2 regions of the Paradevosia tibetensis genome follow, and region 1 is predicted to be linked to the other one. Evidence: riboswitches for the same ligand, from Rfam matches in the RefSeq annotation. Region 1 holds a riboswitch; the other holds the start of a gene.
What was found. Region 1 has a riboswitch for cobalamin ahead of FNA67_RS01960 (CbtB domain-containing protein). Riboswitches for the same ligand answer to the same signal wherever they lie in the genome.
Positions count from the first base shown of each region.

Region 2: linked by a shared signal. The riboswitch ahead of nrdH (glutaredoxin-like protein NrdH) and the one ahead of FNA67_RS01960 (CbtB domain-containing protein) in region 1 are both predicted to bind cobalamin.

Region 1 covers NZ_CP041690.1:374,632-381,936, forward strand. The annotation lists gene aztA (zinc ABC transporter ATP-binding protein AztA) at 1-550, opposite strand, end outside; gene FNA67_RS01930 (hypothetical protein) at 547-777, opposite strand; gene FNA67_RS01935 (metallochaperone AztD) at 920-2,128, shown strand; gene FNA67_RS01940 (GTP-binding protein) at 2,189-3,379, shown strand; gene FNA67_RS01945 (DMT family protein) at 3,376-3,732, opposite strand; gene FNA67_RS01950 (hypothetical protein) at 3,871-4,530, shown strand; gene FNA67_RS01955 (DUF4342 domain-containing protein) at 4,534-4,875, opposite strand; cobalamin riboswitch at 4,966-5,176, shown strand; gene FNA67_RS01960 (CbtB domain-containing protein) at 5,220-5,399, shown strand; gene FNA67_RS01965 (CbtA family protein) at 5,416-6,186, shown strand; gene cobW (cobalamin biosynthesis protein CobW) at 6,183-7,220, shown strand.
Region 2 covers NZ_CP041690.1:2,491,044-2,498,348, forward strand. The annotation lists gene FNA67_RS12015 (vitamin B12-dependent ribonucleotide reductase) at 1-89, shown strand, start outside; gene FNA67_RS12020 (DUF2254 domain-containing protein) at 198-1,457, opposite strand; gene FNA67_RS12025 (I78 family peptidase inhibitor) at 1,708-2,022, shown strand; cobalamin riboswitch at 2,219-2,434, shown strand; gene nrdH (glutaredoxin-like protein NrdH) at 2,529-2,750, shown strand; gene nrdI (class Ib ribonucleoside-diphosphate reductase assembly flavoprotein NrdI) at 2,781-3,185, shown strand; gene nrdE (class 1b ribonucleoside-diphosphate reductase subunit alpha) at 3,173-5,320, shown strand; gene nrdF (class 1b ribonucleoside-diphosphate reductase subunit beta) at 5,340-6,314, shown strand; gene FNA67_RS12050 (P-loop NTPase family protein) at 6,311-6,862, opposite strand; gene FNA67_RS12055 (ArsR/SmtB family transcription factor) at 7,037-7,305, shown strand, end outside.

The sequences.
Region 1 (7,305 bases):
TTACCGTGCGGTCCTCGGCGTGCCAGCGCCGCACCAGTTCGATGAGGTCGATCACCGTCTTTTCGTCGATCGCCGTGAACGGCTCGTCGAGGAGGATCGTGTCCGCGTCCTGCAGCATCACCCGCGCGAAGAGCGCGCGCTGCAGCTGCCCGCCAGAGAGCGTATCGAGAGGGCGGTTCTCGAAGCCGGTGAGCCCCACCGTCGCCAGCGCCTCTTCCACCTCGCGATAATCGGCGCCGGTAATGGCGGCAAAGAGCCCGCGCCGCCGCCAGTGGCCCAGCGCCACCAGGTCCGCCACCGTGGCCGGAAACGTGCGGTCGATATCGGCGCTCTGCGGCAGGTAGGCGATGGTCGCGCCCGGCGCCCGCTCGATCGAGCCGGTCAGCGGCTGGAGCATGCCCACGATGCCCTTGAGGAGGGTGGATTTGCCCGATCCGTTCGGCCCCACGATCGCGGTGAGCGAGCCATCCTCGAATGTGCCGTCCAGGTGATGAACCGCCGGATGCCCCTCGTAGCCCAGGGTCACGTCCTTGAGCCTGATGGCGCTCATGGCTGCACCAGCGCGATCACCGCCAGCCAGATGCCGGCTATCAGCACCGCCACGATGCCCAGCCGCACCGCCAGACCCTGCTGGGCAAGACTGAAGGCGCGCTGCTGCGGCCGGGGCAGGCGCTGCGCCGGCTCGTGACCGTGGTTGTGATGGAGGTGTCCGGGATGCGGGTCATCGGCCATGTGGGCGGCTTTCTCTGAATTGGCCTGTGTGTAACGTAATAACATTTTTGGTGTCAACGCTTGCCAGCGCAAATTCCGAAACGTTATATAGTTACATCATTCGCCATGCCAAGCCCCATTGCCTGAACCCTCGGGCCGGGGCCGCATATCGTGTCACTTCGTAACGATATAACGTAAAGGATTTCCGATGAAGCGTGCCATCTCCCCGCTCGCCCTGCTGCTGGCGCTGGGTCTTGCAACGCCCGCGATCGCCGAGGAAGAGGTCGCCTGGCGGCTCTTCGTGGCCGACCATGCCGAGCCCACCGTCACCGCCATCGATCTGGAGAGCGGCGACGCCCTGGGCAGTTTTGCCCTTTCCGGGCCCGCAACCCTCTACGCCACGCCCGCCAAGCGCGCCGTCTATGCCGTCCAGGGCAATGACAACCAGGTGGCGGTAATCGCCACCGGCGTATCCGTCGATGATCACGGGGACCACGGAGATCTCACGCTCACCGATCCCTCGCTCGGCTCGGCCGTCCTCACTGGCGAGCGCCCCGTTCACTTCGTCGAGCACGATGGCAATTTCGCTGTCTTCTACGATGGCGAGGGTGTGGCCCGGACCTATTCGGAAACCGCGGTTCTCGCCGGCGACGCCACGTTTGCCGAAACCGCCACGCCCGCGCCCCATCACGGCGTCGCCATCCCCTTCGGCGCCCATACCATCATCACCGAGCCCAATGCCGAAGACCCCAAGGCCCTTCCGACTGGCGTATGGGTACGCGACGGCGCCGGCGCTACCGTTGGGGACTTCCATGCCTGCCCGGACCTGCATGGCGAAGCCTCCTCGGGCAACCTTCTCGCCATCGCCTGCGGCTCCGGCCTGCTGATCGCCAGGGAGGGCGGCGAAGGTCCCGAGATTTCCTTCCTGCCCTATGCGCCTGACCTGCCCGAAGGCAAGGCGACCGCGCTCCTCGGCGGCGTCGGCTTCCAGTACTTCCTGGGCAATTATGGCGCTTCGCGCGTCGCCGTCATCGACCCGAGTGCCCAGGACGCCTTCCGTCTCGTCGATCTGCCGACCCGGCGCGTGCACTTCGCCGTCGATCCTGTGCGGCCCAAATTCGCCTATGTCTTCACCGAGGACGGCAACCTGCTCCAGCTCGACATCCTCTCGGCCGCCGTCACCGGCACGCTGCGGCTGACCGAGCCCTATTCGATGGATGGCGAATGGAGCCTGCCGCGCCCCCGTGTGGCGGTCGCCGGTGACGAGATCGCCGTCACCGATCCTCTCAAGGGCCTCATCCACATCGTGGATGCGCACAGCTTCGCCAAGACCCGCGAGATCGCGCTTGCCGGCAAGCCCTTCAACATCGTGGCGGTCGGCGGCGCCGGAGAGACCCACGGCCATCACCACCACTAACCCCTTCATCCCCTCTCCCTCCGCCGGGGGAGGGGAGCGCTTTCCAGCCAGGATCATTCCATGAAACGACTTCCCGTCACCGTGCTCTCCGGCTTTCTGGGCGCCGGCAAGACCACCTTGCTCAATCACATCCTCAACAATCGCGAGGGCCGGCGCGTCGCCGTCATCGTCAACGACATGAGCGAGGTCAATATCGACGCTTCGCTGGTCCGCGAGGGGGGCGCCGATCTTTCGCGGACCGATGAAAAGCTGGTCGAAATGAGCAATGGCTGCATCTGCTGCACCTTGCGCGGCGATCTCCTCGCCGAGGTGCGCAAGCTCGCCGAGGCGGAACGCTTCGACTATCTCCTCATCGAATCCACCGGCATCTCCGAGCCGCTCCCCGTCGCCACCACCTTCGATTTCCGCGACGAGAACGGGGAGAGCCTGGCCGACATCACCCGGCTCGACACCATGGTGACGGTGGTCGATTGCGCCAACCTCCTCAAGGATTACGGCTCTTCCGATTTCCTCAAGGATCGGGGCGAGACCCTGGGCCCCGAGGACGAGCGCGCCCTCGTCGACCTCCTCGTCGAGCAGATCGAGTTTGCCGACGTCATCGTCCTCAACAAGGTCTCCTCTGCCAACCTGCTCCAGCGCCAGGCCGCCATTTCCATCATCAAGGCGCTCAATCCCTCGGCCGAACTCATCGAGACCGATTTCGCCCAGCTTCCCCTCGACCGGGTCCTCGATACCGGCCTCTTCAGTCTCGAGATGGCCGAGCGCAATCCGCTCTGGTTCAAGGAGCTCAACGGCTTTGCCGACCACGTCCCCGAGACCCTTGAATACGGCATCCGCTCCTTCGTCTACCGCGCCCGCCGGCCCTTCAATCCGGCCCTGCTCGATCGTTTCATCGCCCGCGCCTGGCCGGGCGTCGTGCGCGCCAAGGGCTTCTTCTGGCTCGCCACCCGCCCGCATTTCGTCGGTGAGCTGAGCCAGGCCGGAGCGCTCGTGCGGACCGGTCGGCGGGGCCTGTGGTGGTCCGCCGTTCCGCCCCAGCGCTGGCCGGACGATCCGGATTGGACCGCCTCCATGCGCGCCTATCTCGACCCCGTCTGGGGCGACCGGCGCCAGGAACTGGTCTTCATCGGCCTTGAGGACATGGACGAGGCCGCCATCCGGCGCGAACTCGATGCCGCGCTCGTCCCGGCGCGCGCCTTCACGCCCGACAACTGGACGAGCCTGCCCGATCCGTTCCCGGCCTGGAGCTAGCGCAGCGGTCCCTTGAAGATGAAGAAGGCGCCCGCAAAGATCAGCGCGAAACCCACCACGTGGTTCCAGGTGAACCTTTCGCCCAGCACCAGAACGGCGAAGCCGGCGAAGACGCTGAGCGAGATCACCTCCTGGATGGTCTTGAGCTCGGCCGCGCTATAGGTGCCGTACCCGATGCGGTTGGCGGGCACCGCCAGCCAGTATTCGACCAGCGCGATGCACCAGCTCGCCATCACCGCGATCCACATCGGCGCGGTGGGGAACTTGAGATGCCCGTACCAGGCAATGGTCATGAAAACGTTCGATCCGATCAGCAGGACGATCGGCAGCACGGCGGAAGCGGAAAACTGCATGGAGCACCGGGGGGCGGGGGAGACGCACACTCTCGCGCCCGCCGCCTTCCGTCAATGGGGCGTCCGCTCGTTCATCTTGCAGTCATCGGGCGTCCCATACACATTTCGGGGAAAGCACCGAATACCGCGAGGCAATCCATGATCCTGCGTCTTCTCGCCGCCCTGTTGGCCCTGGCCGGCGCGGTCCTTCCCGCCGCCGCCGCCGAGCTCGCCTGCTCGGGGGCGTTCGGCCCCGATTCGTCCGAGGCGCGCCTCATCGAGACCTTCGGCAAGGAAAACGTCGTCTTCGGCGAAGTCCCCGGGGCCGAGGGCGAGACCATGCTCGCCACCACCGTCTTCCCCAATGACGAGGCGAGGCGCTTCCAGGTCGGTTGGTGGGATGAGGAGAACCGCGATTCGATCGCCTATTTCACCGTCCCGCCAAATGACAGCGCTCCCGGCGGCGTCCATATCGGCCAGACCGTGGCCGAGGTCCAGGCGCTCAACGGCGAGCCCTTTACCCTGCTCGGCTTCTATTGGGACTACGGCGGCTCGGCCAGTTTCACTTCCGGCAAGCTTGCCTCGCTTCCGGGCGGCTGCTCGCTGGGGGTCGCGTTCGAGCCGCGCAAGGACCTGCCCACCGGCGTCGACGACACCCCGATCCTGGGCGACAGGGAAGTATCGTCCACCGAGCCGCTCCTGGTGGATCTCGATGCGCGCATCTACGACGTCTACCTCAGCTATCCCGACCCCAGCGCCCCGGCCGATACCGATACCGGGGAAGGGGAGGGCGCCGGCGAAGCCGCCGCCCCGCAATAGCGGCTAGATATCGATATCGGGCTCGTCCGGCTGCTTGTCCGCCGGGGGAGCCTCCCCGGGCTCGACCGGCTCGATCCGCACCACCTCGATCTTGACCCGCGCCAGCAGCCCCGCCAGGGCCCCCAGCAGCGCCAGCCACGGCGCGGCCAGCACCATGATGCCGCCCAGGCCGACCCCGGCATTGAGCGGGATCTCGGCATAGATGTCGCCGCGCTCGGACTTGACGCGCAGGCGCCGCACATTGCCTTCCTTGAGCAACTGGGTGATGCGCTCGACGAGCTGGCTGCCGGCCACCTCGATTTCCTCGGTGAAGGTCTTCCAGTGATCCTTGGGCTGGTCGTCCATGTCTGTCTCCATCAGAGAAGCCTCTCTTCCCCATACATAGGAAACCCTGCGCCGATTTCACGCGCATTGACCTTGCGCAACCATATGTGGCAATCCTAACCCCACGTTGGTTCCCCCAAGCGCAGGCGCGGGGGATGAAAAGGGAACACGGTGCGGATTACCCATCAGGGGCCTAGACCGTGGCTGCCCCCGCAACTGTAAGCGGCCAGCTTTGCCATTTGCCACTGGGCTTCGCCCGGGAAGGCGGCACAGCGACAAAGAGGCTGCGAGCCAGGAGACCTGCCAGCGCAACCGGGCGGAAACGCCCAACTCGTTAATCCGCGCGCACGGAGGGTGTCCGCAAAATGACCACTGCTACGCAGACCCAGACCATCAATCTCACCTTGTCTCAGCGGCTTGTCGCTGGCGGCCTCGCCCTCGTCCTGGGCTTCGTGCTGCTGGGCGGCATCGGCTTTGCCAGTGACATGCGCGTCCACAACGGCGCCCACGACACCCGCCACGCCCTCGGCTTCCCCTGCCACTAAGCGCTTCGAGACAAAAATGAATCTGTTCCGGCGAATATTCTTCGCTGCGGTCCTGTCCGGACTCGCGGCCGGTCTTGCCATGTCGGCGGTCCAGCAGTGGCGCGTCGCCCCGCTGATCCTCGAGGCCGAGACCTATGAAGGCCAGGAGGCTCCCGCGGCGCCGGCCACCCACACCCATGAAGATGGCACCGCGGCGCACAGCCACGATGCCCAGGAGGCCGCTCCTGCCGGCCACGTCCACGACGAAGACGCCTGGGCGCCCCAGGATGGCGCCGAGCGCATCTTCTATACGGTGCTTGCCGACGTCCTCGCCGCCATCGGTTTCGCGCTGGTCCTAGCCGCCGTCTCGGTGCTGGTGGGCCTGCCCATCACCGCCGCCAACGGCATCGTCTGGGGCCTGGGCGGCTTCATCGTCTTCCAGCTCGCGCCCGCCTTCGGCCTGCCGCCCGAACTCCCGGGCATGCCGGCCGCTGATCTGGGCGCCCGCCAGCTCTGGTGGTGGGGCACGGCCATCGCCACCGGCGCCGGTCTGCTGGGTATCGCCAAGTTCCGCAACTGGCAGGCCATTGGCGCCGGCGCCGTGCTGATCCTTCTGCCCCACCTCATCGGTGCCCCGCAGCCGCCCCATGAACCGAGCGCCGTTCCGGCGCACCTCGCCACCGCCTTCGCCGCCAGCGCGCTCTCGGCCGGTGCAGTCTTCTGGTTCATCCTCGGCCCGCTCCTGGGCTATCTCAATACCCGCTTCGCCAAGGCCGAAGCCTCTCAAACCAGAATGGTGCACGCATGAGCGAAAAGATCCCCGTAACCGTCATCACCGGCTTCCTCGGCTCGGGCAAGACCACGCTCGTCCGGCACCTGCTCGGCCACGCCAGGGGCAAGCGCATCGCGCTCATCATCAACGAGTTCGGCGATATCGGCGTCGACAAGGAAGTGCTGGCCGGGTGCGGCGACGAAACCTGCCGCGAAGAGGACATGATCGAGCTGGCCAACGGCTGCATCTGCTGCACCGTGGCCGACGATTTCATCCCCACCATGAAGACCCTGCTCGAACGCGACGAGCGCCCCGATCACATCGTCATCGAAACCTCCGGCCTGGCGCTTCCCCAGCCGCTGATCCGCGCCTTCAACTGGCCCGAGATCAAGACCGAAGTCACCATCGACGGCGTGGTCACCGTCGTTGACGCCGCCGCCCTCGCCGAAGGCCGTTTCGCCTCCGACGAAGAGGCGGTCGATGCCCAGCGCAAGGCCGATTCCATGCTCGACCACGAGACGCCCTTGGGGGAACTCTTCAAGGACCAGCTCGTCTCGGCCGACCTCATCATCGTCAACAAGACCGACCTCGTCGACGAGTCCGGCCTGGCCCCGGTCGAAGCCGAACTGCGCGCCGCCATGCGTCCGGGAACCGGCATCGTGCGCGCCGCCAACGGCCATGTCGATACCGTCGCTCTCCTGGGCCTGGGCATGGCCAGCGAGGACGATCTCGACGGCCGCGAATCCGCCCACGAACTGGAGCATGGCGGGGAAGGCCACGAGCACGACGATTTCGACAGCTTCTCGATCCGTCTCCCCGCCGGCAGCCGCGAGGCCCTGCTCAAGACCATCGAGGAAACCATCCGCGCCCACGACGTGCTGCGCCTCAAGGGCTTTGCCGCCATCGAAGGCGCCCCCGCGCGCCTGGCCATCCAGGCCGTCGGCCCGCGCGTAAACGCCTATTTCGACCGCCCCTGGAAGGACGGCGAAAAGCGCGAAACGGCGCTGGTGGTGATCGGCGAAAGCCCGCTCGACCGCGATGCGATCACGGCCAGCCTTCAGGCGGCGTAACCCCTCATCCGGCCCTTCGGGCCACCTTCTCCCCGGAGGGGCGAAGGGACGACGGCACGATTCGTGCCACGCGGGCACCTCTCCC
Region 2 (7,305 bases), 2.1 Mb from region 1:
AGTGCACCGAGTGCCACAACTTCACCATGGTGCGTAACGGCACGTGCCTGAAGTGCGACACCTGCGGCACGACCACGGGTTGCAGCTGAGGGTAGTTGGGGAACAACAACCAAAGCTAATAAGTCATGTTTGGGCGCTCGGCTGAAAAGCCGGGCGCCTTGCTGTTTTGTCTGGCTCTGGTCAAGCGCCTCGGTCGACTAGTGCCCGGTCTGCAGCACCATCTGGGCGGCCTGGCGCACGCGCACCTTGTCGGCTTCTATCGGCAAGGCCGATTCTGAACGCTCGAGTGCTTCGGCGGCATGCCGGAGGGCTTGGGGGCGGAGCCGGCCTTCTCCGAGCCGGGAAAGCGTCAGGAAGGCCTTTTGCAGGCGGAGCCCGATCTCGACTACGGGCGCGCCGTCCCGGGCGATGGGCATGAAGAGGTCGTCAAACAGGTCGGCCAGCGCCAAGGGTGGCACGTAGACCTCTGGGTAGTCGGCCTCGTCAAACTCGTCCGGCTCAGACCAGATGGACAATATGCGAACCGCTCGCCCGATGACGTCGATCGCCGTCCCGGGGTCGTTGATGCCGGGCGACAGGGCGCGTGACGCGATTTCGGCGAGGACCGATGCGCCAAACCGCGGGTCCTGGTCGAACGAGCGCGTATCGGCGATGGAAAAGCAGTCGCGAACGGCCTTCTCGACCGCTTCGCCCTCGACGCGGGAGGTCCAGGCCAGCGTCTGCGTAGGATCGACGAACTTGCCCGGAATCGCGTTGAGATAGATGGCGCCACCTTCATCGGGAATGAGCTCGGCAAGCGCTCCGATATCAACGTGCTGCACGTATCCGATCTTGCTGCTCGGCACGGCGCGAGCGTCTGGCGGCAGGCCCGCCGGATCGTCAAAGGGTCGCCCACCCATATATGGATTTTGATGTCGGGCCCGCATGGCCTTGGCCGCCGCTTGCTCAACGCTGTCGGTCGTTTCGGTAACCCGGCCGAGCCGGGCCAGGTGGTCAATCCAGCGCAACAAGGTGACCACGATCAGGATAATGACGATGATCGTTGCGGCGAACAGGACGACCCTGCCCTGGGCTCCATAGGCTCCGGTGCTCAATACGATTATGCCGACCAGACTGAACAGGAAGGAGCCGACGAACGTGGACAGCACGTTCTTGGTGGTCGAGTCCTCGATAACCAGCTTCGTGGCACGGGGCGTGACATTGGTCGTGGCCGCCGAATAGGCCGAGACCATGATGCTGAGCGAAAAGGTCGTAACGGTCAGCATGCTCGAGGCGATGATGCTCAGGATATGGTCGACCGCATTGGCACCCACCTTGGCCGGCAGGTCGCTCGGAATGTACGGGTCCAGTGCGATACCCAGGAGCGCGACCAGAACCGCAACGACCGAAAAAATGCTGGCGCGAAACCAGATGCGGCGTGTGACCTGGATGGTAAGCCAAAGCCAGCGGGACGTCATGGCATCGTCCCTGTGGGTTCGTCCGAGCCGCGTTGCTGACCAGCCATGTTCAATCTCCTGTCCTGGCATCGCGAGGGGCGATGATCGAGAGACTTAACAAATGACGGGAAGTAAGGATGCCTTTCTACCGGCTCCTGCCCTCGCCGCCTTGTTGTCTTTCGGGCGGCTCGACGCGCGGCACGGAAAGGTGTTCTTCTTGTTGTCGCAGAGAACCGTTGTGGTCGCGCTGCCCGAACGAGGAGATATGCCGATGTTCAAGAGCTTGCCTGCGGGAATTGCCATTCTGGCGACCATCATCGCCTGCACCGCCCCTGCCCGGGCAGACGGGCCGGCGACCGAACCGGCCACGCCCGATTGCGGGGCGGCAGCGCTCGAGGCGAGCATCGGCAAGGCGGTGGTCGGCACGACGGCCGAAGACGTGACGGTCGGCGGCGCGCCGGTGCAGTCCAAAGGCGTGGTGCGCGTCATCATGCCGGGCGACATGGTCACCCAGGACTTCAGCGAGGACCGACTCAACCTGGAAGTCGACGAAGCCGGAAACCTGGCTCGGGCGACCTGCGGCTGAACGCACGCAGCGGCCCTCCACGTGCAGCGGCGGCTGTGAAGGCCGATGCCTTCGGCCGCTGCGCGCCAGACTTCCGGACGAGACCGGAGGCCGTTTCCCGCCCTCGTGATTCCCACGCACCATCGCGGGGAAGTTTCAACCCGATTCATCGCCCCTCACCTACCCCATATCCATTGACGCCAAAGAAGATGCGCATACTATATGTAGCGTTCTAGGTTCTTCCGGTTACCAAAGCCGGGAGCTAAGACGGGAACTCGGTGCGCTCCCTATGGGAGCAATGCCGAGGCTGCCCCCGCAACTGTAAGCGGCGAGTATCTGTTCGTTTTCGGCCACTGGACCCACCGGTTCGGGAAGGCGGAACAGAAGACGCTGACCCGCGAGCCAGGAGACCTGCCTCGAACAAGTTACGTCCACCGGCGGGGTGCCGGAGGCGAGCGGGTGCGCATGGGTCTTCCATTCGGCCGCCGTCCTCTATCCCTGCCCAGCTAACAGATGCGAGGGATCAGATGACCATCACCGTTTACAGCAAGCCCGCCTGCGTTCAATGCACCGCCACTACCCGCGCGCTCGACCGCAAGGGTATCGACTATACGCTCGTCGACATCTCAGAAGACGCCGAAGCCTATGCGCGCGTCCAGGGCATGGGCTACCGCCAGATCCCGGTCGTCGTCGCCGGCGAGCAGCATTGGGCCGGCTTCCGTCCCGACATGATCGGCGCCCTCTCCTGACGCCCGGACCGACGCGGACGCCATGCGGCCATGGGCAACATCGTCTACTATTCGAGCAGCTCGGAAAACACGCACCGCTTCGTCCGGAAGCTGGGCTTTGAAAGCCTGCGCCTGCCGGTCGAGGCCGGCGGGGAGCCCCCCGTCATCGAAGCACCCTATGTGCTGGTCCTCCCCACCTATGGCGGCGGAGGGGGCAAGGGCGCGGTTCCCAAGCCGGTTATCCAGTTCCTCAACAATCCTGCCAACCGCAGCCTGATCCGCGGCGTGATCGCCGCGGGCAACACCAATTTCGGGCCGGCCTACGCGATCGCGGGCGATATCGTCTCGCGCAAATGCGCCGTGCCCCTCCTCTACCGGTTCGAACTTCTCGGGACCGCGGAGGACGTCGAAAATGTCAGACAAGGACTCGTACGGTTTTGGACATGCTCACACTAGAACGCCCCGCAAAGGCCCCGGACCAGACGCTGGATTTCCACGCGCTCAACGCGATGCTGAACCTCTACGACAGCGAGGGCCGCATCCAGTTCGACAAGGACCGCCTGGCGGCACGGCAGTATTTCCTGCAGCACGTGAACCAGAACACGGTCTTCTTCCATAACCTGCGCGAGAAGCTCGATTACCTCGTGACCGAGGGCTATTACGAGCAGGAAGTGCTCGACCAGTACGCGTTCAACTTCGTCCGCGACCTGGTCGACCACGCCTATGGCAAGAAGTTCCGCTTTCCCACGTTCCTGGGCGCGTTCAAGTACTATACGAGCTATACGCTCAAGACCTTCGACGGCAAGCGCTACCTCGAGCGCTACGAGGACCGGGTCTGCATGGTCGCCCTGACGCTGGCGCGCGGCGACGAACAGCTCGCACGCAACCTCGTGGACGAGATCATTTCCGGGCGCTTCCAGCCGGCCACCCCGACCTTCCTCAATGCCGGCAAGAAACAGCGCGGTGAACTCGTCTCGTGCTTCCTGCTGCGCGTGGAAGACAACATGGAGAGCATCGGGCGCGCCATCAACTCGGCGCTCCAGCTCTCCAAGCGCGGCGGCGGCGTGGCTCTCAGCCTCACCAACATCCGCGAGATGGGCGCACCCATCAAGCAGATCGAGAACCAGTCCTCGGGCGTGCTGCCGGTGATGAAGCTCCTGGAGGATTCGTTCTCCTATGCCAACCAGCTGGGGGCGCGGCAGGGCGCGGGAGCGGTTTACCTGCACGCCCACCACCCCGACATCATGCGCTTCCTCGACACCAAGCGCGAAAATGCCGACGAGAAGATCCGCATCAAGACGCTGTCGCTGGGCGTGGTGATCCCCGACATCACGTTCGAACTGGCCAGGAACAACGAGGACATGTACCTGTTCTCGCCCTACGACGTGGAGCGGGTCTACGGCGTGCCCTTCACCGAAATCTCGGTGAGCGAAAAGTACCGCGAGATGGTGGCCGACAGCCGCATCCGCAAGAAGAAGATCAAGGCGCGCGAATTCTTCCAGGTCATCGCCGAGATCCAGTTCGAGAGCGGCTATCCCTACATCATGTTCGAGGACACGGTGAACCGGGCCAACCCGATTGCCGGCCGCGTGACCATGAGCAATCTCTGCTCGGAAATCCTGCAGGTCAGCGAGCCCAGCGTTTTCAACGACGACCTTTCCTATAGCCACATGGGCAAGGATATCTCGTGCAACCTGGGTTCGCTCAACATCGCCGCGGCGATGGATTCGGTCGATTTCGGCAGGACCATCGAGACCTCGATCCGCGCGCTGACCGCCGTGTCGGAGATGAGCGACATCGCCTCCGTCCCCTCGGTGGCCAAGGGCAATGCCGATAGCCACGCCATCGGACTCGGGCAGATGAATCTGCACGGCTACCTGGCCCGCGAGCGCATCTTCTACGGGTCCGAGGAAGGCGTCGACTTCACTAATATCTATTTCTACACCGTGGCTTACCACGCCGTCCGCACCTCGAACCTCATCGCCGCCGAGCGCGGCCGGAGCTTCAAGGGCTTCGAGAACTCGAAATATGCGAGCGGCGCTTACTTCGACAAATATACCGAGCAGGAATGGAAGCCCGCCACCGAAAAGGTCGAGGCGCTGTTCGAGAAGGCCGGCATCCACATTCCGACCCAGGAGGACTGGCGCGAACTCAAGGCCAGGGTGATGAAGACCGGCCTCTACAACCAGAACCTCCAGGCCGTGCCGCCGACCGGCTCGATCTCCTACATCAACCACTCGACCTCCTCGATCCACCCGATCGTCTCCAAGATCGAGATCCGCAAGGAAGGTAAGATCGGCCGCGTCTACTATCCCGCGTCCTTCATGACCAACGACAACCTGGAATACTACCAGGATGCCTATGAGATCGGGCCCGAGAAGATCATCGACACCTACGCGGCGGCGACCCAGCATGTCGACCAGGGCCTGTCTCTGACGCTGTTCTTCCGCGACACCGCCACGACCCGCGATATCAACCGCGCCCAGATCTACGCGTGGAAGAAGGGCATCAAGACCATCTACTACATCCGACTGCGCCAGATGGCGCTCGAGGGCACGGAGGTGCAGGGCTGCGTTTCCTGCACGCTCTGAGATGAAGGCTGACAGCAAGATGAACGTTCAATTCCGCCCCGCCGCCCGCGTGCGCGCCATCAACTGGAACCGCGTCCAGGACGACAAGGACCTGGAGGTCTGGAACCGCCTGACCAGCAATTTCTGGCTGCCCGAGAAGGTGCCGCTTTCCAACGATATCCCATCCTGGGCAACGCTGACCGCCGCCGAGCAGCAGCTCACCATACGGGTCTTTACCGGTCTCACCCTGCTCGACACCATCCAGAACGGGGTGGGCGCGGTGCGCCTGATGGCCGACGCGGCCACCCCGCACGAGGAAGCGGTGCTCTCGAACATCTCCTTCATGGAGGCGGTGCACGCCCGCTCCTATTCCTCGATCTTCTCCACGCTCTGCCTCACCCCGGACGTGGACGACGCCTATCGCTGGAGCGAGGAAAACGCCTTCCTGCAGCAGAAGGCGGCGCTGGTCATGGAGCAATACGAGAGCGGCGATCCGCTCAAGAAGAAGATCGCCTCGGTCTTCCTTGAAAGCTTCATGTTCTATTCGGGCTTCTACCTGCCCATGTACTGGTCCTCGCGCGCCAAGCTGACCAACACTGCCGATCTCATCCGTCTCATCATCCGCGACGAGGCGGTGCACGGCTATTACATCGGCTACAAATACCAGCGCGAACTCGACCGGCTCCCTGAGGAGCGCAGGCAGGAACTGAAGGACTTCGCCTTTGACCTGCTCCTCGAGCTCTATGACGCCGAAACCCGCTATACCGAGGAACTCTACGACGCGGTCGGCCTGTCCGAGGACGTCAAGAAGTTCCAGCACTACAACGCCAACAAGGCGCTGATGAACCTGGGTTATGAGGCGCTGTTCCCGCCCGAGGCCTGCGCGGTCAATCCGGCGATCCTCTCCGCTCTTTCCCCCAATGCAGACGAGAACCACGACTTCTTCTCGGGGTCCGGATCGTCCTACGTCATCGGCAAGGCCATCGCCACCGAGGACGAAGACTGGGACTTCTAGGCTGGCTGCGTCGCGTCCACCAACAGCTGCAATCGCGCGTCGCGGGTGCCGAAAACCTCGAGCACCCGCGGCGAACCATCGAGAAGGCCAAGATCGTCCTGCCGGATGATGGCCTTGAGGCGTCTGTCCACCCTGGCGCGCAGCTTGGGCAGCTCGATGGTGACGGTGATGTCGTCCGGCTGCCTGATCGGAATGAACACGATGAGGTCAAGCGCCGCCAGGGCCTTCTCGACCTGGCGCAACTGTCGCCCCGTCGGCGACCACTCGCCGCCTTCCATCGCGCTGACGACATCGAGATAGCCGAGAAAATCGAGCGGGCAGCGCTCGAAGATGAGATTGGTGCTGGCCTCGTCCGAGAGGATCAGCGAGCAGCTGCGCTCCAGCTGCGTTTCGAGATCGGCTATCGAAATGCCATCGCCAAAGGCAAGCCCGTCGTCCTCCAGCCAATAGGGCTCCGGCACGCTTTCGTAGCCGCGACTGGCAGAGACAAAGTCATCGATCAGCGTCGACTTGCCCACCCCGTGGGTGCCGGTGACTGCAATGCGCATGCTTGTGCTCTCTGCGTTCTGGTGCGCGAGTTCTCCATATTCCCGCTTACGCTCCTTACGCCGTCGCCACCAATTCTGCCAGTTCGGCCAAGGCAATCGGGAGTGGCCTTCAAGCAGCATGGCGGGACTGCCTCCCCCCTTGCGTGGCCAGGTCCATCCTCTATACTGAACTTTATGGTTCAGTATTCTCAAACCCGCTTCGATGCCTCGTTCTCCGCGCTTTCGGATGCGACGCGGCGCGGCATTCTCGAACAGCTCGGGCGCTCGGACGCCTCGATCTCGGACCTCGCCGAACGATTCCACATGACCCTTACGGGCATGAAGAAGCATGTGAGCGTCCTCGAGCAGGCGGGGCTCGTCACGACCGAGAAAATCGGGCGCGTGCGCACCTGCCGGCTCGGCCTGAGCCGGCTGGAGGAAGAGGCCGCCTGGATAGAAGGGTA